DNA from 3 places in the Fusibacter sp. JL298sf-3 genome. Region 3 is predicted to be linked to each of the others. Evidence: riboswitches for the same ligand, from Rfam matches in the RefSeq annotation. Region 3 holds a riboswitch; each other region holds the start of a gene.
What was found. A riboswitch is a leader RNA that binds a small molecule or an ion and turns the genes downstream of it on or off. The one in region 3 is predicted to bind S-adenosylmethionine.
Positions count from the first base shown of each region.

Region 1: it holds a riboswitch for S-adenosylmethionine, as region 3 does, so the genes downstream of both, ACR6HW_RS05670 (aspartate kinase) here and ACR6HW_RS07685 (methionine ABC transporter ATP-binding protein) in region 3, are expected to answer to the same signal.
Region 2: it holds a riboswitch for S-adenosylmethionine, as region 3 does, so the genes downstream of both, metK (methionine adenosyltransferase) here and ACR6HW_RS07685 (methionine ABC transporter ATP-binding protein) in region 3, are expected to answer to the same signal.

Region 1 is NZ_CM132608.1:1,145,429-1,153,350, forward strand. It holds gene ACR6HW_RS05655 (homocysteine S-methyltransferase family protein) at 1-1,309, opposite strand, end outside; gene ACR6HW_RS05660 (hypothetical protein) at 1,306-1,974, opposite strand; gene metF (methylenetetrahydrofolate reductase [NAD(P)H]) at 1,967-2,851, opposite strand; gene ACR6HW_RS05670 (aspartate kinase) at 2,863-4,053, opposite strand; SAM riboswitch class I at 4,160-4,262, opposite strand; gene ACR6HW_RS05675 (bacteriohemerythrin) at 4,388-4,792, shown strand; gene ACR6HW_RS05680 (GNAT family N-acetyltransferase) at 4,866-7,886, opposite strand.
Region 2 is NZ_CM132608.1:2,054,030-2,061,951, forward strand. It holds gene recD2 (SF1B family DNA helicase RecD2) at 1-1,440, opposite strand, end outside; gene metK (methionine adenosyltransferase) at 1,626-2,816, opposite strand; SAM riboswitch class I at 2,922-3,021, opposite strand; gene ACR6HW_RS09800 (hypothetical protein) at 3,084-4,226, opposite strand; gene ACR6HW_RS09805 (phospho-sugar mutase) at 4,223-5,881, opposite strand; gene ACR6HW_RS09810 (patatin-like phospholipase family protein) at 5,905-7,110, opposite strand; gene ACR6HW_RS09815 (hypothetical protein) at 7,217-7,699, opposite strand; gene ACR6HW_RS09820 (ArsB/NhaD family transporter) at 7,709-7,922, opposite strand, start outside.
Region 3 is NZ_CM132608.1:1,578,302-1,586,223, forward strand. It holds gene ACR6HW_RS07665 (SpoIIE family protein phosphatase) at 1-131, opposite strand, end outside; gene ACR6HW_RS07670 (Crp/Fnr family transcriptional regulator) at 209-847, opposite strand; gene pflA (pyruvate formate-lyase-activating protein) at 945-1,694, opposite strand; gene pflB (formate C-acetyltransferase) at 1,698-3,929, opposite strand; SAM riboswitch class I at 4,139-4,234, shown strand; SAM riboswitch class I at 4,505-4,602, shown strand; gene ACR6HW_RS07685 (methionine ABC transporter ATP-binding protein) at 4,719-5,711, shown strand; gene ACR6HW_RS07690 (methionine ABC transporter permease) at 5,704-6,354, shown strand; gene ACR6HW_RS07695 (MetQ/NlpA family ABC transporter substrate-binding protein) at 6,358-7,158, shown strand; gene ACR6HW_RS07700 (nitroreductase family protein) at 7,220-7,855, shown strand.

The sequences.
Region 1 (7,922 bases), 430 kb from region 3:
CAATGACACAAGCACCGTATTTTTTTACGAGAGGCAGTACCGCCGCCATACTCGAAGCCTTGCCGTTGACAGAGTTCACAATCGGAACGCCGTTGTAACGGCGCAGGCCCGCTTCAATGACCGCCACATCGGAAGCGTCGATTTGAAGTGGGACATCGACCACTTTTTGAATTGCCGTCACCATGTGACACATCGCAGCAGCCTCGTCAATCCCCGGTAAGCCCACATTTACATCGAGAATCTGAGCCCCTTCGGCAACTTGAGCACAGGCTTCTTTAAGCAGGAAGTCATAGCGCCTTTCTCTTAGCGCTTCTTTTAACTGACGGCGCCCCGTCGGGTTGAGCCGTTCGCCGACAAACTTAGGTGTTTCCCCGATGACAACGGTCTGCGCATAGGAGCAAACTCTTGTCTTTTTTTGTATAGATCGAACTTTTGGTTTTCGATTTTCGAGGATTCTCGCAGCAATGCGCACAGCTTCCTCAGTCGTTCCGCAACAGCCGCCGAGATGCGCGACCCCCATAGAGTAAAAGGCCGTCATAACCCTTTCATAGGTCTCTGCATCAAAAGCGTAGACAGTTTCGCCGGCTTCTATGGTCGGAAGTCCCGAGTTGGGCTGAACCACAATCGGCACGTCGGTTACTGCTATCAATTGCTCGACGAGGGGATACAAGCCCTCCGGACCAAAGGAGCAATTGAGACCTAGAGCCGCTACGCCGAGGGCTTCTAATGTGACGGCCATGCTCTCAATAGCCGTTCCTGTAAAGGTGCGCCCCGTCTCCTCAAAACTCATGGTGCAGATAATTGGCAAATCGCAGTGGGCCTTTACTGCGAGAATCGCGCACTTAGCCTCCAGTAAATCCGTCTGCGTCTCGATGAGAAAGCCGTCCACGCCACAGGCGATGCCCGCTTTCACTTGCTCGACATACAAGTCGTAAGCCGCATCAAAGGTCAAAGTACCTGAAGGTTCCAAAAGGGTGCCGATTGGTCCAAGGTCTTGAACCAGCCATATTTGACGCTCTCTACATGCCTCTGCTGCACGTCGTGCACAGGTCACTGCCGCCGCAACGATCTCTGCCACACTGTAGCCGCTCTCTTTGAGTTTTATCCCATTGGCACCAAAAGTATTGGTGGTAAGCACGTCGGCGCCCGCTTCAATATGCCTTCTGTGAATCTCGTCAATCCACGCCGGATTTTCGATGTTGTAGACCTCCGGTCTCTTGGACACATCGGCACCTTTTTTCTGTAGTGCCGTTCCCATTGCCGCGTCAAAGACCAGGCAATTTTCCATAAGTGCGCGTTTCAATGTCATTTAGTAGTCCTCCTATACGGGCAACCCGTTATTTCACAGTTTAAACAATTGCCACATCCCGTTGCTTTCAGCGCTGTACACGTTTCAGTGGACAACAAAAACAAAACGCTTTTTTCAGGTAACAACATCCCGGTATCCAATGCGGTGACCCCGATATGTCGAAAGGCTGTGAGACGCTCAGTTAATATTTTCGAAACGGTTGTACTCAAATCGCCATACCCCGGACCATAGCGCATGGCCTTCGGGTTGAGCACATCGTTTAAAAATGCTGCATACCCCTCTGCCAACGCAGACGCGCAGGCGTCTACGACAACGCCATGCGACGGGTTCATGAGCATCTCGCGCTCGATGTAACGTACGACTTCTGAACCTACCGTACAAATCACCACCCAGACAGCAGAGGTCTCCAGGGTTAAATGCGTTGCCAGATCGCGGGAACGAACTTCGAGTCCCAATGTCTTAAACACCACCGAACGCTCTAAAACCACCACAGGTAGCTGCGCCGTAAGCGCCGTAAACCGGCAGTGCTCAAGTGTGGCCTCAAATAGTTCCTCGACGCGGTTGCGCCATACCGCGTCATCGGTGTGCCTTAAATAGCGGTATACAGCGGATTTGTCCACAAATGGACGCACCGTGGCCACGGGGTCTCGACGAACATCAGCCATGGACTTTCAGCGCCTTTAAAATTTCGCTGACACTCCGCACCACGCGTTCGCTAATATTGGGCTTGTTGAGCACATAAAAGTGAATTCCATCCACACCGGAGGACAACAAGTCCACAATTTGTTCAAGTGCATAGGCGATACCCGCGTCGACAAGCGCTTCGGGCTTCGTCTCGTACCGCTGTAGGATGCGCTTGAACTTCTCCGGTAGATGCGCGCCGCTAAGCGCCACCATCCGCTCTATTTGAACCTTGTTGAGCACGGGCATAACCCCTGCGATTACAGGAACCTTCACATCGAGACACCGCACTTCATTTGAGAATTCGTAAAACCGCTCGTTGTCAAAAAACAGCTGCGTAATTAAGAAGTCTGCACCTGCGTCGACTTTTTGCTTTAAATGAATCAAGTCGAGCGCCCGGCTTCTGCATTCAATATGCCCTTCCGGGTAGCACGCTGCGCCAATTGAAAAATCGTACCGCGATTTGACGTGTCGAATCAAGTCCGCCGCATAGGCGAAACCATCCGTCGGCTTAGGCGTCTCGCTGGTAATATCGCCTCTGAGCAACAACACATTTTCGATGCCGCTGTGCGCCATGGTGTCCAGTACCCCGTTAATTTCACGCTTTTCCGCCCCTGCGAGGGTCATGTGCGCCAATGATTCGATGCCATGACGTGTTCTGATATCCCGTGCGAGATTCAATGTGTCCGCACCGCGTTCCGTCCCTGCGGCACCGTATGTCACGCTGATAAAATCTGGGGTCTGCTCTGCGAGTTTATCTATGGTATGCAACAGCGCAGCCTTGTCGCCATCGCGCTTTGGTGGAAATATTTCAAATGAAAAAAGCGGTTTCTTTTCTGTGTACAACTGATGAATTTTCACTATTGGCCTCCTTATAGCTCAAACGCTTGGTGAATCGCTTTGACGGCGCCAATGTAATCCGCCTGCGCCACGAGACACGATATGTTAATATTTGAAGTGGTAATCATTTGAATATCGATGCCCGCGCCGGTGAGCGCGCGAAAGACTTTAGCAGCAACCCCCGGCGACGATTTCATGCCCACGCCGATGACGCTGACGCGCGCCACAGCAGGTTCTCCTTTTACAGCCCCTGCGCCGATGCTGTGGGCGACGCGTTTGGCCACTGTAAGCGCCTTCTCGTACGCATGGGATTCGACGGCAAAAGCAATCAGCCGACTGCCGTCCTCAGAATCGCTTTGTGTGATAACATCCACGACAATATGCGCACGGGCGATGGCCTCAAACAAATGCGTAACACCGTTACTCGTCGCCGGTACCCCGTAAACAGTAATGCGCGCATTATCTATGGCATGCGCAACCCCTCTCACAACCGCTTCTTCCATGATAGCCTCCTTTACCCACGTACCTTCGTCGGGTTCAAACGTCGATCTTAAATGCACTTTCAAACCGTTCTTCGCCGCGAGTTCCACACTCCTGAGATGGAGAACTTTAGCCCCTGAACCCGCGAGTTCCAACATTTCATCGTACCCAATTGCGGCTATTTTTCGCGCTTTAGGCACAATTCTCGGATCGGCTGTATAAACGCCGCTGACATCGGTGAAAATTTCCACTGACGTCGCGCCTATTGCCACAGCAATGGCCACCGCACTTGTATCAGAGCCGCCTCTTCCCAACGTCGTGATATCTCTGTTTTCACCGACACCTTGAAACCCCGGCACAATAACAACGGCGCTGTCTTCAAGGTGCTCGAGAATTTTAAAGCCGTCAATCGTCTTGATGCGCGCCTGAGCATGGCGCCCGTCGGTGACAATGCCCACTTGAGCACTGCTCAAAGACAATGCGCGCTCGCCTAGGCCTTCAACAGCAAGTGCCAATAGCCCTGAAGCTACTTGTTCACCGGCCGCAAGCATGACGTCGATTTCTCTCAGATTTACCCCGCCGACAGCTTGCGCTTGTTTCAACAAAGCGTTTGTGACGCCGGCCTGCGCCGAAACCACCACGACCACTTGATAGCCTGCCCTTTTTTTGTCGACCACGCGTTTAGCCACAGTTTCAACAGCAGCCATCGATGTCCCGCCAAATTTAAGCACTACCGTTTCCATGCACATACCTCCTACTCTGTCGTTCACCATTCATCGGGCAACGCATGTATTTTAAAAAAATAAACGCCGCTTTCCGGTAAGAAAGCGACGTTTTAAGCGCACTACTTTCTTATCTTTCGCTCCCATAGGGGAACGCAGGAATTAGCACCACACTGAATGTAGGTTGCCGGGCGTCATAGAGCCTGTCTCTCAGCCACTCTCGATAAGAATCGTGATTTTCAATTATTGAAGATAATACCATAGTTTTTTTTGATATGCAAGATATTTTTGAATTTTTATTGCATAGACGGTCTCGAGTATGGTAAAAATAAATATACAGAGTAAAGGAGGCAGTATGCTTAAATTTGATGAAAAATTTCTCTACGGCGTAAAAGAAATGGATACGGAGCATATAGAACTAATCAATCGAGCGGAGACGTTAATCAACGCTTACCAACAGGAGAATCCGGAAAAAGAGTTGCTCAAATTGCTCAACTTTTTAACAGAATACGTCGTGTTGCACTTTGACCACGAGGAGGCGCTGCAGAGACAGTACGCCTATCCTGCGTATGAAGAACACAAGTACCTGCACGATAATTTTAAACAAGATGTCAGCGACCTCTATCAAGATATTTTAAGAAACGGCTTAACCATGCACTCTAGGCTAAAATTTATGCACCTTTCTTCAGATTGGATTGAAAAACACATTGGAGAAGAAGACAAAAAACTTGCCGACTATCTAAAGAAAAACGGCTATTAAAACCATCACCCCAAAAAAGCCAGTGACGCACGTCCCTTTGGACGTTGCGCTCACTGGCTTTTTTTAGGCTGTTTTATTCAAACCGAATAGCGTCTAACCCTGAAAACGCGGAAGTTCCCACTTTAAACGGCAATGGGACGACAAAATCCACTTGAGATTTAAACATCCGAAACGGGTCGATGGCGATTCTGGAAATCTGTTCTGTGAATACCAAACCACCGGTGCGATTGATGTAATTCAAATCGGCGTTTTGACTGTAGTAATGCACGGCTAACGCCTCTATTTCCAAAACTATGCGCTTAGATTGTGCCACAAAGTCGACACCGTCTGCCTCCTTGAGGACATGAGCAGTTCTATGGTCACACTCGGTGACGATATCACCGCTGTCCTCTCTAAAGAAGCACTGATTCATAAAGCGCTGTTCAGCGTACTTGCCGCCATCGGTTATGACCTCAGAGTAATGAGCCAACACGGGCAAATCGCCCATTGTCAGGAAATACTGCACCACTTTAACACCTTTCAAACGCTGTTGAACTGTATACGGCGTGGTGACGGCGACGCCAGTCCACTGGTTGCCTAAATGATCTTTTCGCGTGACAAATGTCGCCGTCGACGTTTCCGAAAAGAGTTGGTAATTGGTCGTGCCGATTAGATAGCTGTAAAAGCCTCCTGCCCAAGGGTTGTACCACGACTTGGTCCGCGTCGCCGGAAAACAGTGATCGAAGAGTTCCACGCCGTCGGCTGTAAGGGAGAATACGCCACAGGTGAATGCCGGCGCAACTTTAAACTTAAGGTAGCCGTTGTCGACACAGTAGACTTCGTGCCCCTCTTCAACCGCTTTTACAGTGGTACAAGCGCCTTTTGTCTTAAACACCAACGTCTCCAGCGGCAGCCGTCTCTTTTCCGTTTTTATGGAACCCTCTATTAGGCGGACACGCGCTGTCATCGGCAGAAGTGTAGCTACTTGCTGTTCATCGATGCCTTCAACTTCTACAATCGGTGGCCGAGCGTTTTGATCGACGGTCACAGGCGTTAGGTCAAGCGACTCTGTGACGATTGGTGGCACCGTCAGCCGCGTTCCATCGTAAGTCGCCAAAAGTGCACCTCTGTCTGATGTGAGGTACTGACGCACATTTTCACACTGTCTAAACCGGTTGATATGCAGTTCAACAGGGGGTGTCTGCCATGCGCTCTCTCGCGTAAATGTCGATTCGAAGTTAAAACAATGATCCGAAAACTTGACGCTTTGAGAGGACGACCACGTCAAGGCGACGGTGCTATCAAAGGTCTCGTTAAACACCCAAGGTTCCGTCAACGCATCAAAATCCACATGTGCCAGCGCTCTATTGTCCATTACCCCTTCATCCAACTTCATAATACCGGTGCCATATGGCAAATACAGTATTTCTTCGTCAATGGCCAGCGCTAAGTTCAGCTTTAAAGTCTCCACGCCTTCGGGAAATCTCACGAGTTCATGCCAAATGCTCAGCGTTCCCGTTGGACTCAGCACCATGCATCGGTCGAACTCAGCCCCCTTTAGCGTCTCCGAACTGTAACGCACCCTACAGACCACCGCGCCATTTGATTCAAAAGTCACGTTATCCGCTTTCTTCTTTTCGAACTCCGAAGTGTAAGGCGCCCCCAGTTTTGGCGGCAAAATTTCACAAAGTGTCTCCGTCCACAGGTCTTTAATGTACCCTTCGTTCAATCGAAACTCTTCGTCGATAAACAGCCTGTAAACATCTGCAAGAGCGTAGTGACGCGCTTTTATGGAACCGCCGGCCAAACTGCCGTAGACGTTAATGGCCAAATCGACTTTGCTCGTGTAGGTCAACGGGCCTTCGTTCAGTGCCACGGCAATGGGCATATCCACGATGCCTGCAAAAGCTTTCGTCGCTGTAAAAGGCACTTGCACACAGTGGGAAGACAGGCCTTCGATAGACGCTGTTATTTTTGTCGTTCCAAACGCGACCCCATCGATTACAGGAAGTAAAATTTCAAAATCGGCACTCTCTGCCAAATTGTTCTCGAGGTTAACATACAACGTCGACTGGACCCCCGCACGCTCAACGCGCCGCTTGGTTTCGCATTTAATGAGCAGCGGTGGCATGGGCTTTACACCGTTTTTCAGCAAAAACGTCTCGCCTTCCACAGTGACTTCTACAACAACCGCTGGGTGCGTGTGCCAATCGCTCTGTTCCCGGTCCGTCGGCAATACTTCAAAAGTCCCGTGCACCATCTCGCCGGTATGCAAGGTTTTCTGAAAACTCAAATCGGTTCGGACGCCTTCTGTGCCCACCCCTTTGAGTTCAATAGCCATAGGTGCGCCACTCTCGTTGTTAAACTCAATTTCAAAAGGGTAGCATCGTCCGAAAACCCGTTTGTTTTCAGAGTGATTCAATTTGATTTCATACGCATCGGTTTTAAACCCACACAACCAACGGCTCGTTTTTTCGAAGTAACATTTCAGATACTCTTGCTCTTTGCGCCATTCGTAAATGTAGTAATCGGTATCCCCTTTTCTACGCCCATCCGGTTCGACGACGATTTCCCGCACGGAATCGGCATACCAGTCTATCGTATTAAAGGCACTGCCGACGACAGGGTGCGCCAAAACCTGAGGCATAAAGTTCATCAAATGGGTATTGGCTGTTTCAGTTTTCTCCCAAAAGAAACCACATTTTTTATAAAGCGGCACCGCCTTCGTATTGCCGGGCCAAGTGAACAAGTCCAGTCTCGGGTAACCGAGTTCACAAGTGGCTTTAACAGCCTCAAGTACGAGCTTTTTACCTATTCTGGCACCGTGGTAATCCGGGTGGACATTGAGCAAGTCCACATAGAGCGTCGCCTCATCAAAAGCGTATTTCGAAAGTTTCAAGTAGCCGAGTACCCTCGGGCTCTCGCTGTCCAACGTCGCCGTTTCCACGGCTATAAACAGTTTAAGATGCGTCGACGCCTCTTCTTTGTCGCGCGTCGCCTCTTCAGTGGTTGAAAAATCGAAACCGTTCCATCCGGCACTGCTTTCGTTCCACATTTGAGCCACGCCTTTTGCGTATTTTGCTTCGTAGTGTACAATGGTCGTTGATGTTTCCATATAACCTCCCCCCACTATGGGTATGTAAGAAGGGGA
Region 2 (7,922 bases), 480 kb from region 3:
AGATGATTCCGATTGCCTAAAAATTTCGTCGAGAGCCACATTCGGTACCGTGTCGCTTCCGAGAATATCCTTTAGGACGGCGCCCGGTCCCACAGAGGGCAACTGATCTGAGTCGCCGACGAGAATCAAATGCGTCCCCGGCTTAACGGCGTCGAGCAGGCGGTACATCAAAACGATGTCCACCATAGAGATTTCGTCCACCACCACCACATCGCACATCAGGGGTTCGCTTTCGTTCTTAGCAAATTGATTTTCCCCTTGAAACTCCAAAAGCCGATGAATCGTCTTGGCCTCTCTAAGCGTTGCCTCAGACATGCGCTTTGCCGCTCTGCCCGTCGGTGCACATAAAACGACTTTTTGTCCTAACTGCTCGTAAGCGTGAATCATGGCATTGATTAACGTCGTCTTACCCGTCCCCGGTCCACCGGTGAGCACGAAAACCCCGGCGGATAAAGCCATTTCGAGAGCCGATTTTTGAAGTTCTGCCAAGAGGATGCCCTTGTCTTCCTCATAAGCTTTAATAAACTTAGTCGTATCGAATTTCGTCAGTGTTTTTACATCTCGCATCAAGTTGAACAGCTTCCCCGCCACCTGTTGCTCTGCGTAATACAAACTGGGCAAGTAGACGCGTTGAACCCCCTCTGCGTTTTCAAGGTACACGCCGCCTCTCACGGCCATGTCCCTAAGCTGCATCAACACCTCGTCCTGAGTGACTTGAAGCGTCAGAGCTGTTTGCTTTACAAGGGTTTCAGCAGTCATATACGTGTCCCCTGAAAGCGATGTTTTAGACAAAAGGTGCACCACCCCGGACTCTATCCGAAAAGGGGCGTGCATCTCAATCCCCATTCGCATGGCGATTTCGTCTGCTTGTTTAAAACCGAATCCCGGAATTTCCGCAGCCAACAAGTACGGGTTGTTCTGAACTTTCTCCACGCCTTCGAGACCAAATATCTTGTGAACCCGCATAGCGGCGTTTACTGTAAGGCCTAGGGACTGAAAATACATAATAAAATCCCTAAGTGCGTATGCTTCGTGATAGCTCATCACGATTTGTTCGAGCTTTTTATCGCCAATACCCGATATTTCAAGCAGTTTCTCAGGGGTCTTCTCAATGATTTCAAGTGAAGCTTCACCAAAGTGGTCGACGATGCTCTGCGCTGTCGACTCCCCAATTCCCGTTATGACACCGGAAGCTAAATACTTAAGAATTTCTTCGCGATCACTGGGCTTAACGTGCTCTACTCGATTGATTTTAATCTGCTCGCCGTAAAAGGGGTGCTCGTCCGTATCACCTTCTATGCGAAGTCGGTCGCCTTCCTTTACAAACGGCACGACCCCCTTTACACAGTGCACGTCGTCCAGCGTCTCTAGGTTCCCGATGACGTATCCGTTTTCTTCATTGTAATAGATAATATCTATCAGTATGCCTTCTACTACCATGTCGTCACCATCTTTTCTTCTGAATTACTTTCTATTATATAGGATTTTAAACGCTTTTCATATAGGCATCTCTCCATTTTGAAGCGGCATTCTTCTCTCTACACCAGTCGTAAAATTAAAAATAGGCGCAACGTATGAGATCATACGTGCGCCTATCGGCTCTTAAAATCGTATTAAACGTCGGCTTAAAGACCGGCTGCTTCTCTAAGTGCTGCCGCTTTATCCGTTCTTTCCCAAGGCAACTCGACATCGGTTCTACCGAAGTGACCGTATGCCGCCGTCTGCTTGTAGATAGGTCTTCTGAGATCGAGCTCTTTAATAATCGCGCCCGGTCTGAGGTCAAAGTGCTTTTCAACAAGTGATTCAATGAGCGCTTCATCCACTTTTGACGTACCAAAAGTCTCCACCATAATCGAAACGGGATGCGCTACGCCAATAGCGTAGGCCAGTTCGATTTCACAGCGATCCGCCAATCCGGCTGCGACGACGTTTTTCGCTACATAGCGTGCCGCATAAGCCGCTGAACGGTCGACCTTTGTAGGATCTTTTCCTGAAAATGCACCGCCGCCATGTCTCGCGTAACCGCCGTACGTATCGACAATAATCTTACGGCCTGTAAGACCGGCATCGCCCTGTGGCCCACCGATGACAAAACGACCTGTCGGGTTGACGAGGTAGCGCGTATTGTCTAACAACGCCGCCGGAATAATCGGCTCGATGACGTGCTTAATCAAATCCGCTTTGATTTGCTCTACTGATACGCGCTCAGAGTGCTGTGTCGATACCAGTACCGTATCGACGCGCACCGGTCTATCGTTTTCATCGTATTCCACCGTCACCTGAGTCTTCCCATCAGGTCGAAGGTAATCCAAAGTACCGTCTTTTCTCACTTCTGAGAGTCTTCTGGCCAGTTTGTGTGCAAGGGCAATTGGAAGCGGCATCAACTCAGGTGTTTCGTTACAAGCGTAGCCGAACATAATCCCTTGGTCGCCGGCGCCAACTGCTTCAACTGCGTCGTTCATTTCACCTGTTTTGCTCTCTAAAGCTTTGTCAACACCTAAAGCGATGTCGTCTGATTGCTTGTCTATAGCGACGATGACGCCACAAGTTTCCCCATCAAAACCGTATTTCGCTCTATCGTAACCAATTTCTTTAATGGTGTTTCTCACCGTCGACTGGATATCGACATAGCAGTTAGTTGTAATTTCACCTGCTATCAAAACGAGACCAGTGGTCACAGACGTTTCACAAGCCACCCTCGCATTTGGGTCCTGTGCAAAAATAGCATCTAAAATTGAATCGGAGATTTGGTCACAAATCTTATCAGGATGCCCTTCAGTTACCGATTCAGAAGTAAACAGTCTTCTTCTTCCCATCATACACCTCCATAAAATATGATTGACTTTAATAACAGTACACCTGTTGCGGCGTCTTTTACATAAAAAAAATACCTTTTCACTACAAGAAGAGGTATTTGCTCAACCTCATCTTTCAGATTCTTAAAATCTGTAGGATTTAGCACCGTGTGTCACCGGTTGCCGGACTTCATAGGGCCTATCCCTCCGTCGCTCTTGATAAGGAAATGTTTAGTTAAAATTACTAGGTAATCATAGCATAGTGCCCATGAGAAAGCAAGCACTTTTTTAGTGCATTGCGAGAAAATCAAACAAATTGTCGTAACTGCTGTTGATGAACGACAGCAGCAACGGATCGTCCATCTTCATTTCACAAATCCTAAAGAGACTCTTATCGTATACCCCATTTTCTGTGAAATAACCGTCGATTGCCTTGACATTTTCAGGGTCCAGACTGCAGATAATCAATTGTCCCGATTGGGAAAAGAAGTACATGCAGTAGACGTCGCCATTGAGAAAGTAAGGGTTTTCGCCCACGTGGTGATTGTCCCTATTGAACTCGATGTAAAGGCTGCCAAAGGCATAAGTTTGCTTCATCATCTCCGGATTGTCAAAGGCAAAACGCCTTTCAAAAAATGCGTCGTCCACATGACAAACCACCATGTGCTCCGGCTTGTTTAAATTAAACGCCGCCTCGATGCTGCTCATGCTGAGCGCCTCCGTCTTCCGCGCCTTAACGACCCGCATATGCGCCCTGTCCACCTCGATTTCACTCACCATCAGGGCGTATCGCTCGCCGATATCTACAATAGATTCTGCCGAGAACACTTCGATTTCCCCGCGCTTGCCCTTGAAACTGACGCTATTTTTTATCAAGGTTTGAGGCTGGGAGACGAGTTCAAAGGATTCATCCATATCAAACGCTTGGTAGAGTGGAAGCGTTGCGTTGTAATCGCATCCGACGACGCGCATCACCAAATAATTGATCAAAGCTTCAGGGCTGTTGATTTCAGGCGATAAATACCCGTACAGCGCCGCTTCTTCTTCAATTGTAAGCGATGCGTACAACGTGTGAAACTGCTCCTCAAACCATTCAAAGTCGACGAGCGCATCGAGGCACTCTTCGTCCACCACATAGGCAGATTTAATTAAAAAGACAAACGCTTCGTAGTCGATGGGGCGCATTTCGCCACCTAACCCGCCTGTAACGCCGAGTATCAGGACTTCCAGTTCGTCGGCTTTCGGTTCAATCAAATGATGAAAACCATCGATGCCATAACTTTCATAATCGAGGTGATAAATTTGAACGACTTCTCGCTTTGAAGTGTCTTCAAAATACGCCACGACCCCAACGACGCCCATTAGTCTCGTGTTGGTTGCCAACGCTCTCTTAAATGTCAAATGCGGTTTTTTTATAGATTCAAAATTCACGAATGGTTCACCTTTTCCAGTATCATTTGTTTCAGCGTTTCAAGACGCTTTTGTGTCTGTGCTCGATCGTCTCCGGCAATTGAAAAATAGACTTTTAACTTGGGTTCCGTGCCGGACGGTCTGAGGACTACCCACGAATGCGCATCTAAATAGTATTTGAGGACATTGGACTTCGGCAGGCCGGTTTCGTCTTCCATGTAGTCGATTTTACTTTCGTAATCGAACAATTTCTTTGTTCTGAATGTCGAGAGGACTTCTGCCATTTGCGCTTGTCCGGATTTCCCTTCAAATTTTATAGACACGGTTTCTTCTATATAGTAGCCGTGACGTCTGTACACTGCTTCGAGGACGTCGACAAGTGTCAGCCCTTTCTCCCTGTAATACGAGGCCATTTCAACGGCGATTAAAGTCCCCATAACGGCGTCTTTGTCTCTGACATGCGGCGCAAAAAGATAGCCAAAGCTCTCTTCGTAGCCCATGATAAAGCCTTCGGTATCCAGCTCAATCTGCTCGCCGATAAACTTAAAGCCCGTGAGCGTTTGCTTCAACGCAACGTTGTAATGTGCGGCCTGCGCCTTTGCTAGGTCAGAAGAGACAATGGTGTTGACCACATACTGCCTCGGGGTCAACCCCTCTCGACTCGAGAGCAGGTACTCCATAAACAGGCTGCCGATTTGATTGCCTGAAATCATTTGATAACCTGAGTTCGTCTTAACCATAAAGCCGATGCGGTCGCAATCGGGGTCTGTTGCCACAATAAGGTCGGCCGCTGACGTTGCGGCGACTTTTAGCGCCTCATCAAATGCGGCTTCAGACTCTGGATTGGGTTCTTGACAAGTTGGAAATTCACCATCTGGTGCCATCTGGGACGGCACGGGAATAAGCCCTTTGTAGCCTACGGCATCTAATACCTCTGTTACCGTTTGCCCACCGGTGCCGTGGAGCGGGGTGTACACTGTTTTCAACGTACTGTTCTTCAAAACCGCCGGTCTCTCTGAAACTTCCACCACCATTTCCCGATAGGGCACATCCACTTGTTCATCAATCATTTCCAATAAGTCAAACGCTTTCGCCTCTTCCTCTGAAAACAATTTGACACTTTCAAAATCTTCTATCCGCTGCACATGTTCCACCAGTTGGGTCGCCAAATGCGGCACCAACTGACAGCCGGTTTCGTCGTATACTTTGTAACCGTTGTATGCAGGTGGGTTGTGGCTCGCCGTAATCATTACACCGCCGAGACACTTCAAATGCCGAACGGCAAAAGACAGTTCCGGTGTGGTCCTCACGGCGGTAAACAAGTACGCTTTTATGCCGTTTGCAGCCATTACACGTGCAGTTTCCATTGCAAATTCAGGAGAATAGCGTCGACTGTCATAGGCGATGACGACAGCTTGCTCACTTTGAACCTGCTCTCTTCTTTCCAGAAGAAAATTGGCAAACCCCTGCGTTGCCTTCCGGACGACATACCGATTGATACGATTGCATCCGGCGCCGATAATCCCACGCATTCCAGCGGTTCCGAATTCGAGGTCTTTATAAAAGCGTTCGTCTATTTCCTCTGGTCTATCTGCTATCGCTTTCAACTCACTTCTAAAAGCGTCGTCAAAATAGGGATTGTTGAGCCATGCGTTGTAAATTGCCTTTGTGTCCATGCTTTTCTCCTTTCCTGCTTCTATTATAGCATATGCGTGCGGTCGTAATGCAACACGTTAAACAGTTGAAACAACTGCTGATTTTTGTACTTCTTTGTCAACAGAGAAGCGACCCCGCTCCCCCATCCGTCAACTTTTTTCTCCGGGTATGCTTCGTATGCAACGTGTACTGCGTCGACAAAAGCGTTGTAGTCGTAAAATTGCAGACGCTTTACTGAAAGCGCCTCCGCCATATATTCGTAAAACGACAAGACGATTTCCACATAAGAAGCGTACTTTTTTAGCCCAAGAAGATCCGCTAAAATCGGCAACACATCCTCAAACAAAAGGCGTTTGGGCATCTTCCCTTTTTTGAGAAACTGTTCTGCAACGCCGATGGCTTCAACCGAGAGCGTATTGAGCTGCGCAACCATTTCTGTTTCAGAAGGCACCGCTTCCACATAATAACGCTTGCTCTTTAAACGCTTTAAGACGCGCATGGCATCGTAATACCCCAGTTCGATGTTGTGTGCCGCCCGCTCTGAATCGACGCCTAGGGTATGCCCCAAATCTTCTGAAGGGATGATAAACTCTATCGGGACCAGATTAGGATTGTCGAGCTTTCTCAAACGGCCTCTTCCAAAAATACGAACGGCCAAAATCCGATCACACCCTTTTTTCAAGAGCAAATTAATCGGCAAATTGTCAAAAAAACAGCCGTCAATCATCGTCTTATCGTTGATTTTATCCAGTCTAAATGCCGGAAAACTCGCAGAAGCCATGACGTAGTCGTGCAGTTGTCCTTCGGGAATATCCTCAAGGTACACCTCAAGCGGCGTCAAATCCGTCAGTGCCAGTGTAACAAGTCCAAAGTCCATAGCAGAAGCTCTCAGTTTGGACTCGTCGAGATAAAGGCGCAACTTTTCTTTAAGGGGCGCCACATCCAGTCCACCTTTTCTTAAGGTTTCAATTAAAAATTCGCCGACACCACTGGTGTCATTTTTAAGATTAAACGAGAGGAGTTTTCGGATTTGTTCCGCATCGTCGTTCATCATATCTTCTATTTCTGTACTGCGCCAGAGCGACTCAAGCAATTTTAGTTCGCCTGCGGCTATAAACGCCCCGTTGATGGCGCCGATGGACGTGCCGACGACGACATCGGGTAAAATACCCATTTCATACATGGCCTTCATGGCACCGACTTGAAAAGACCCCTTGGCGCCGCCGCCTTCTAATGCTACTCCAATCATAATGCGCCTCCTTTGCATGGTTACAGAATATATTATTTATACCGTATTTTAAACACTTGTAAACACAAAAAGAACAGCCCGCAGCGCAGACCGTTCTCAGGGAACCTTATTCTAAATTATCCGGATCTTTTCTAAAGTAAAGACGTTCTGTTTTTTGTTTAACTTCTTCAATTTCGTCTTCGAAACTTCTGATTTTATTCAGCATTTTCTCCAGTTCATCTGCCGGTATATTGTAATAGAGAAACAAATCTTCGAATTTCTTCATCGCACTGTTGAGTTCTCTACTGAGGTTGATAAAATTCTCGATATTGTGACTGCGTAGCGCATTTTTAAACTGCTCCACGTCGATATCGATGATATCGATGATGTCCTGCTCCGTCTCAAACTCCTTGAGCGGCAGTGGGTAAGGTTTAATACGCTCTAAAAAGTAATTGCCCTTGCTGTTGACATTGTAAACGTACTGAATTTGAAAGCCGGCGATGTCAAAATCCACATAACACAGCTTACTGTTGACCACGTGTACTTTCGCACCCATTTGCTGAAGTTTCAGCGTGTGCGTCATAACTTCCGCATTGATTAATTTTCTCATAATTGCCCCCTACAGATAAAATACGGCCAAATAAACGCTGGAAATAATAATGCTCACAATCATAACAGGGAATCCCGTTTTCATATAGCGCATAAAAGTGAGTTCGTGTCCGTGCTTCTTTAGCATACCACTTACAATGACATTGGCTGAAGCACCGATGAGCGTGCCGTTGCCACCGAGACATGCGCCCAAGGCAAGTGCCCACCAAAGCGGTGTCACGTTC
Region 3 (7,922 bases):
ACAAACTCCAGAGCTTCACGCCCATTTTTGGCGTGTTCAAAACGATAATTCCCCATTTTTTTCTTAATGACATTTTCCATGATGACGCGATTCACTTTTACATCGTCTACCAGTAAAATCGTATAAGACACGTGGACACCTCCTTTTCAAAAGGCTATATACCCGTTCAGCGCATAAAAAAACTGCCGAACAGGTTTATTCGGCAGTTCTATTTGATCATCGCCCTCAACTGTGCGATGTCGTATATGAGTATTTTTTTAGCGCCTATAAGCTGTATAAGCCCCGCCTCTTGAAAGACTTTGAGCTTTCTCGACATGGTTTCTCGCGCAATGCCGGCGTAGCTGCCGAGTTCCTCTCTATTCATGGAGAGTTCCAGCAGAACCCCTTTCGGCGTCGTCCGACCGTGGTCGTTGGCGAGGTCAAAGAGCAACCCGAGCACTTTGGAATCCGGATTGCCACTGGACAACCGAGACACCAATGTCTCCGCTTTCTGAATGCGCTCGTAAGCTTTTTCAAAAATTTTTAATGTTATTTCGGGATTCGACAGTATAATGGCGTCAAATGCCGATTTAGCAAGCATACTGATATGCGTCGATTCCAGCGCAACACAACTGGAGTCGAACTCATCTTCTTTAAGCAAGTTAAACGCACCGAAAAAATCGCCGTCGGAAAGCAGGTAAAGAATCTGCTCTTTGCCGTCCAAAGTATTTTTAAAAACTTTGGCCTGACCTCTACAAATGATGTACAAGCGATTGGCTTTCTCACCTTCTTTAAAAATCACATCGCCTTTTTTAAAGGTCCTCGACGAAATACTCGCAGAAATTTTGTCGATTTCATCCGAGTCCAACGTTGAGAGCAGGGGAATGTTGTGGATACACAATTTTTTCCCACAGTCGATGCAATTTTCCTGATTACATGTGAGCGCTTTTATAAGATCACCTTTTCTATACCGCGACTTTCGCGTCTTTTGCTGTTCTCAACCACTCGTTGATCTTGAGCTCAAAAGCCTTTGCCGCCTTAGGGTCCATTTCGTCGACACCTGTGAGCAAATAAGGCAAATTCAGTTGAGAGTATTTTTCAACACCAGCTCTATGATAAGGTAAAATCTCAATTTTTTCAATACTTTTCTGAATAGGTTTAATAATATTTAACAACTTGTGCATGGCTTCGTCGTTGTCTGTTTCGCCGGGAACCATCACGTGGCGCACGACGATTTGACCGCCAAAGCGCTTAAGATGCTCTATAAACTCCAGTACGCCGTCCATTGGGCGACCGATTAACCGCTCGTGGTCAGCGGCGTCGACGTGCTTCACATCCAGTAAGATCACATCGGTGTTTTCAAAGATGCTGTCGTAATACTTTGAAAGACCATACCCTGACGTGTCTATGCAAGTGCCGATACCGTTTGATTTTAATGCGGCAAGCGTCTCGACGAGAAACGCCCCCTGCATTAAAGGTTCGCCGCCGGAGAAGGTCACCCCGCCTCCGGTGGCTTTATAATAATCCACATAGCGCGTCGCCATGGCGACGACTTCCTCTGTGGTAATGGTATTCTCGCCCATAAAGTGCTGAGAATCCGGGTTGTGACAGTATTGGCATCTCAAAGGGCAACCTTGCAGAAAAAATATGGTTCGGATGCCAGGGCCGTCGACAAGTCCCATAGTTTCTATTGAATGTAAAGTTGCCTTTGCCATAGCCTACACCCTTTCGTGGAATGTTCTAGCGATTACCTCTTCCTTCTGCTCTCTTGTGAGGCGGTTGAAGTGCACCGCATAGCCTGAAACGCGGATTGTCAGCGTCGGGTACTTAGAAGGGTTTTCCATTGCGTCTTCTAAGAGCGCTCTCGACATGACGTTGACGTTTAAGTGGAATGCCTTTTTGCCAAAATAGCCGTCTAAGAGACCCGCGAGGTTCTTGTAGCGGTCTTCATCTTCTCTGCCCAGCGCCGTTGGCACGATGGAGAAAGTGTTTGAAATACCGTCTTGGCATACTGACTGGAACGGAATTTTCGCAACGGAGTTCAGCGATGCAAGGGCACCCATGTGGTCTCTGCCGTGCATTGGGTTGGCACCTGGTGCAAACGGCTCGCCTTTGCCTCTACCGTCCGGTGTAGAGCCTGTTTTCTTGCCGTAAACGACATTTGACGTAATGGTGAGTACGGAGAGCGTGTGCTCGGATTCTCTGTACGTCTCGTGCTTTTTAAGCTCTGCTGTGAAGAACTCGAGAACTTCTTTTGCCAAGGTGTCGACGCGGTCGTCGTCGTTGCCGTATGTCGGGAACTCACCGTCGATTTTAAAGTCCACTGCAACGCCCTGTTCGTTTCTCACCGGCGTTACTTTCGCGTATTTAATGGCGCTCAAGGAGTCTGCGACAATTGAAAGACCAGCGACGCCAAAGGCCATATAGCGGTGTACTTCTGTATCGTGAAGGGCCAATTGACCACTTTCGTAAGCGTATTTATCGTGCATGTAGTGAATGGTGTTCATGGTGTTGACATAGAGCTTTGCCAATTTTTCCATAACCACTTTAAAGTTGGCGTACACTTCTTCAAAGTCGAGGGCGCCGTCTTTAACAGCCGGGATGCCGCCGATGACTTCAATGAGGTTGCCCGATTTGTCGAGTTTCAACTCGTCTTTTCCGCCGTTGATGCTGTATAGAAGTGCTTTTCCAAGGTTTGCTCTCGCACCGAAAAACTGCATTTCTTTACCGATGCCCATTGGCGATACGCAGCATGCGATACCGTAGTCGTCGCCGTAGATCGGACGCATTAAGTCGTCGTTTTCATACTGAATGGCGCCGGTTTCAATAGACATTTTCGCACAGTAACGCTTAAACGTTTCCGGCAGTTCCTGCGACCAGAGCACAGTCATGTTCGGCTCCGGTGCCGGTGTGAGGTTCGTCAAAGTGTGGAGGAATCTGAACGCCGTCTTTGTAACCAGGGTTCTGCCGTCAGTTCCCATACCGCCGATAGACTCTGTTACCCAAGTCGGATCGCCTGCGAACAAAGTGTTGTACTCAGGGGTTCTCAAATGTCTCACCATTCTCAACTTGATAACCAATTGGTCGATCAGCTCTTGAGCTTCTTCTTCAGTGAGTACGCCGGCTGCGATGTCTTTTTCAATAAAGATGTCTAGGAAAGCTGTGTTTCTCCCCAATGACATCGCCGCGCCGTTGTTTTCTTTAACAGCAGCCAAGTAGCCAAAGTAGAAAAATTGAACCGCTTCTTTGGCGTTTTGTGCCGGCTTTGTAATATCGTAACCATAGCTAGACGCCATGTTTTCAATTGCTTTAAGGGCTCTAATCTGCATAGAGACTTCTTCTCTAAGACGCATCACCGCTTCTGTAGCAGGCTTTTCTGCAAGTGCGACAAAATCTTTGCGCTTTTCTGCAATGAGGCGCTCTGTGCCGTAGAGTGGAATTCTTCTGTAGTCGCCGATAATTCTGCCTCTACCGTAAGCATCCGGTAGTCCCGTGAGCAAGCCCACGCTTCTCGCCTGTTTCATTTCCGGTGTATAGGCGTCAAAAACACCTTCGTTGTGTGTTTTTCTATACGTTTTAAAATCGTCCGCCATAGCGTCTTCAATGTCGTAGCCATAAGCCTCGAGTGATTGCTCGAGCATTCTGAATCCACCGTATGGGTTCATGATGCGCTTGAGTGGTGCATCGGTTTGGAAGCCTACGATAACTTCGTTTTCTTTGTCCATGTAGCCGGCTTCGAATTTGTCAATGCCTGAAAAACATTTGGTTTCAATGCCGATGATGCCCTTTTCAATTTCCTCTTGAATCAGCGTTTCCACTTGTTCAAAAAGTTTCTCAGTGCGCGTGCTCTTACCCGCTAAAAACGCTTCGTCGCCGTGATAAGGCGTGTAGTTTTTTTGAATGAAGTCGCGTACGTCGATTGCGCCTTCCCATGTCCCCTTATTAAACATTATCGCATGCCTCCTTGAATTTTTTCGGATGGTCTAAATTTCCCCCTCATTATAAGAGTTTCTCTCTAGAAAAGATGTGACCAGACGCACTTGTGACAATGTTTTAAAGAGTTTTTCGTTTTTGTATAATGTATACATATCGTTTTTTTGAAGATTCCTATTGACAAGTAAGTGCCGACTAGCGTATAATTCGATTCAACAATTTCATTAGCTTATCAAGAGCGGCTGAGGGACTGGCCCTGCGACGCCCGGCAACCTATTGGATTAGGTGCTAATTCCAGAGACTTTATGTCTGAAGATAAGGAGACGACTGTACGCAACCGCTTCTGTTTTTCAGGAGCGGTTTTTTTAACAACAAGATTTGAGCCGAAAGGCTTTCTGCGACTATTCAACGCGGAAAGCTGTCAGCGAAAAGCGGTTAGGGATGCCGGAGGCATTACTAATGTTGTTAACAACAAGATTTGAGCCGAAAGGCTTTCTGCGACTATTTAACGCGGCAAGGCATCACTAATGTTTTTAATTTGACAACAGACTTCGTGGCAAAACGCGAAGGACCCCTGTTGTTTCATAAAGTAATCATATCCAGAGCGGTGGAGGGAACGGCCCGATGAAACCCGGCAACCTATTTTAAGTTAGGTGCCAATTCCGGCAGCGAAAGCTGCAAAGATGTGAAAGCACACCCCCTTTCACGCAAAGGGGGTCTTTTTTTGCCATATAAGGGCTATATTAACAACTCGTTACCCGAGGTACAATGCGGTACAGCCGTCTCGTGAAACAGAAAGGATTTTTATGATCAGCATTCAGAACCTAAGCAAAACGTATATTAAAGAGCACCGAGAGGTACAGGCCCTCAAAAATGTCTCCATTGACATCGGGCGCGGCACCATCCACGGCATCATCGGCCTCAGCGGCGCCGGCAAATCTTCGCTGGTACGCTGTATCAATCGATTGGAAACACCTACAGCCGGTACAGTCTTCGTCGCCGGCGACAACATGATGGCACTCAAAGGCACTGCGCTAAAGCGAAAACGCCAAAAAATCGGTATGATTTTTCAAAACTTCAACTTGCTCTCCAGCAAAACCGTGTTTGACAACGTCGCTTTTCCACTTGAAATCATGCATAAGTCGAAACAGGAGATTCGAAGCCGCGTGGTGGAACTCCTCGCCTTAACGGGGCTCTCTGACAAAGCAGACGCCTACCCGGCGCAGCTGAGCGGTGGCCAAAAACAGCGGGTCGGCATCGCAAGAGCCCTCGCCAATGCCCCCGATGTGCTCCTCTGTGACGAAGCGACCAGTGCGCTGGATCCTTTAACCACGGCTCAGATTCTCGACCTCGTTCGAGAAATTAACGAGAACTTGGGGGTCACTGTGGTGGTCATCACCCACGAAATGGACGTCATCAAGCGCATTTGTCACGAAGTGACGCTTCTCGAAGGCGGCGAAGTGGTGGCGTCCGGCGATACGGTTAAGCTCTTTACGCAACCTGAGAACGAAGCGGCGCGGCAGTTTTTCTCAAGCGACGATGTGCCGCCCTACTACGCCGAAGACAGCACGGTCTGTCACTTGATTTTTAAAAGAGGCAATGTCGACCAACCGGTGCTCAGCAAGCTCATTCGCACACACGACGTGACGGTGAACATCCTCAGCGGAAAGATAGAGACGTACGGCCGTCAAACGGTGGGCGAGCTCACGGTGGCTCTGACGGGAAGCGATGCCGCTATTGCCGACACGCTTAAAGCCCTCGAAGCCCATCAGGTGATTACGGAGGTGTGCCATGTTTAATCTCTTACTTCCCGCCACTTTGGAAACCCTCTACATGGTAGGGGTCTCGACGCTCTTTACGGTTTTGCTCGGCCTCCCGCTCGGCATTTTACTCACTCTAATCGGAAGGGGACACTTGCTGTCGTGTCCACCGGTGTACGAGGCGCTCTCTTGGCTTGTGAACATTATGCGCTCTCTGCCGTTTATCATCTTGATGATTTTTATTATGCCGTTTACGCGGTTGGTCATCGGTACCGCCATCGGCACCAATGCGGCGACGTTGCCGCTGATTATTGCAGCCGTCCCCTTTTTCGCCAGACTCACTGAGGGTGCGCTACGCGAGGTGGACGACGGCGTCGTAGAGGCGGCGGTGGCCATGGGGGCTTCCACCCCTCAAATCGTCGTAGGGGTCATGCTCAGAGAAGCGCTCCCGAGTCTGATTTTAAGCGCTACGACGACGACGATTAATTTAATTGGGTATTCCGCTATGGCTGGTGCCGTCGGAGGCGGCGGCATTGGCGATCTGGCGATTCGATATGGGTACCACCGTTTCAGACTGGACATTATGTTTGCCACTCTCGTCATTTTGGTGGTGTTGGTGCAAGTGGTTCAGTCTTCGGGACATTATGTTTCACATCTCACTTTAAAAAACAGGAGGAAATAACACATGAAGAAGATTTTAAGTTTGGGTTTTGTTTTGATTGTACTCGCCGGGGTTTTAATCGGCTGCGGCAAAGAAACAGCTGAGGAGACGACTTTAAAGGTGGGCGCGACGCCGTTGCCGCATGCAGAACTGTTGGCACTGATTAAAGACGACCTCGCTGCTGAAGGCATTGAACTCGAGGTGGTGGAGTTTACCGATTACGTGACACCCAACCTCACTCTCGGCGAAGGCGAAATCGACGCCAACTTCTTTCAGCACGTACCGTACATGAACAGCTTTGCCGATGAGCACGGTCTCGAACTCGTTTCGGCAGGTGCCATCCACGTGGAACCGCTGGGCGTCTACTCGGCTTCTACTGAGGCGCTTTCCGATTTGAAAGACGGCGCCACCATTAGCATTCCAAACGATCCAACCAATGAAGGCCGCGCGCTCTTGCTGCTCCACAACGAAGGGCTGATTACTCTGAAAGACCCTGAAAAACTCGAATCCACACCTGAAGATGTTCTAGAGAACCCACGCAAGTTTGTGTTCGAACCCATTGACGCCGCACAGCTTCCTCGGACGCTTGAAGATGTGGACGCCGCTGTTATCAACACCAATTACGCACTCGAGGCCGGTTTAAACCCACTGGAGGACGCCCTTGTTCTCGAAGGCGACGATTCGCCTTACGCCAACATTGTGACGGTGCTCCCTGAGAAACTGGAAGATCCGGCGATTCAGGCTTTGATTAAGGCGCTTCAGAGCGAAAAGGTTAAAGCGTACATTTTGGAACACTATGAAGGCGCTGTAGTCCCTGTATTTTAGCTTGTTCTTTCGAGGAAAAGCCTGTACAATGAAGACGACAAATCAAACTTAGGAGGTTGCCATGTCGTCTTCATTAGATTTTATTTACAAACGACACAGTGTGCGTCAGTTTAAGGCCTGTGATGTGCCAATGATGGACATTGAAGAGATGCTGAAAGCCGCGTCTTATGCCCCTTCGGGCAAAAATCGTCAAAACTGGCACTACGTTGTCATCAAAGACAAGGCGTTGATTGAATCTATCGCCCAAGCGATTGAAGGGGTTCACGACGACATCGTCGAAAAGGTCGGGGATGTGTCTAAGACCCAAGAGATGACTAAGTTTCTGAAGTACTACACGATTTTCCGGTCGGCGCCGATTCTCGTGGCCGCCTATGTAGGCCCCTACCCCAAAAGCGAGGTGGGTCTGCTGAAATCCATCGGTATGGAAGCTCAAGCGGAACGCGTCGAACGCATGAATTCCGGGCTACAAAATGTGGCGGCTTCTCTCGAGAACTTTATGCTCGCCGCTGCCAATCTCGGGTACGGCACTTGCTGGATGACGGGGCCATGCTTTGCTTCTCTGGCTATTGAGGCGCTGATCCCTTTTGAAAAAGAGGGCTACGAGCTCATGGCGGTGACGCCGCTGGGACTCCCGGCTTCTGAAGGGCGTTCTCCTGCACGGCGACCGGTGTCGGAGATTTACACGTTGATTAAGTAAGGGCTCGACGTTTGTACAAGTGCTTTCACGATGAAAAGCCATGCGCGGCTGCGCATGGCTTTTGTTG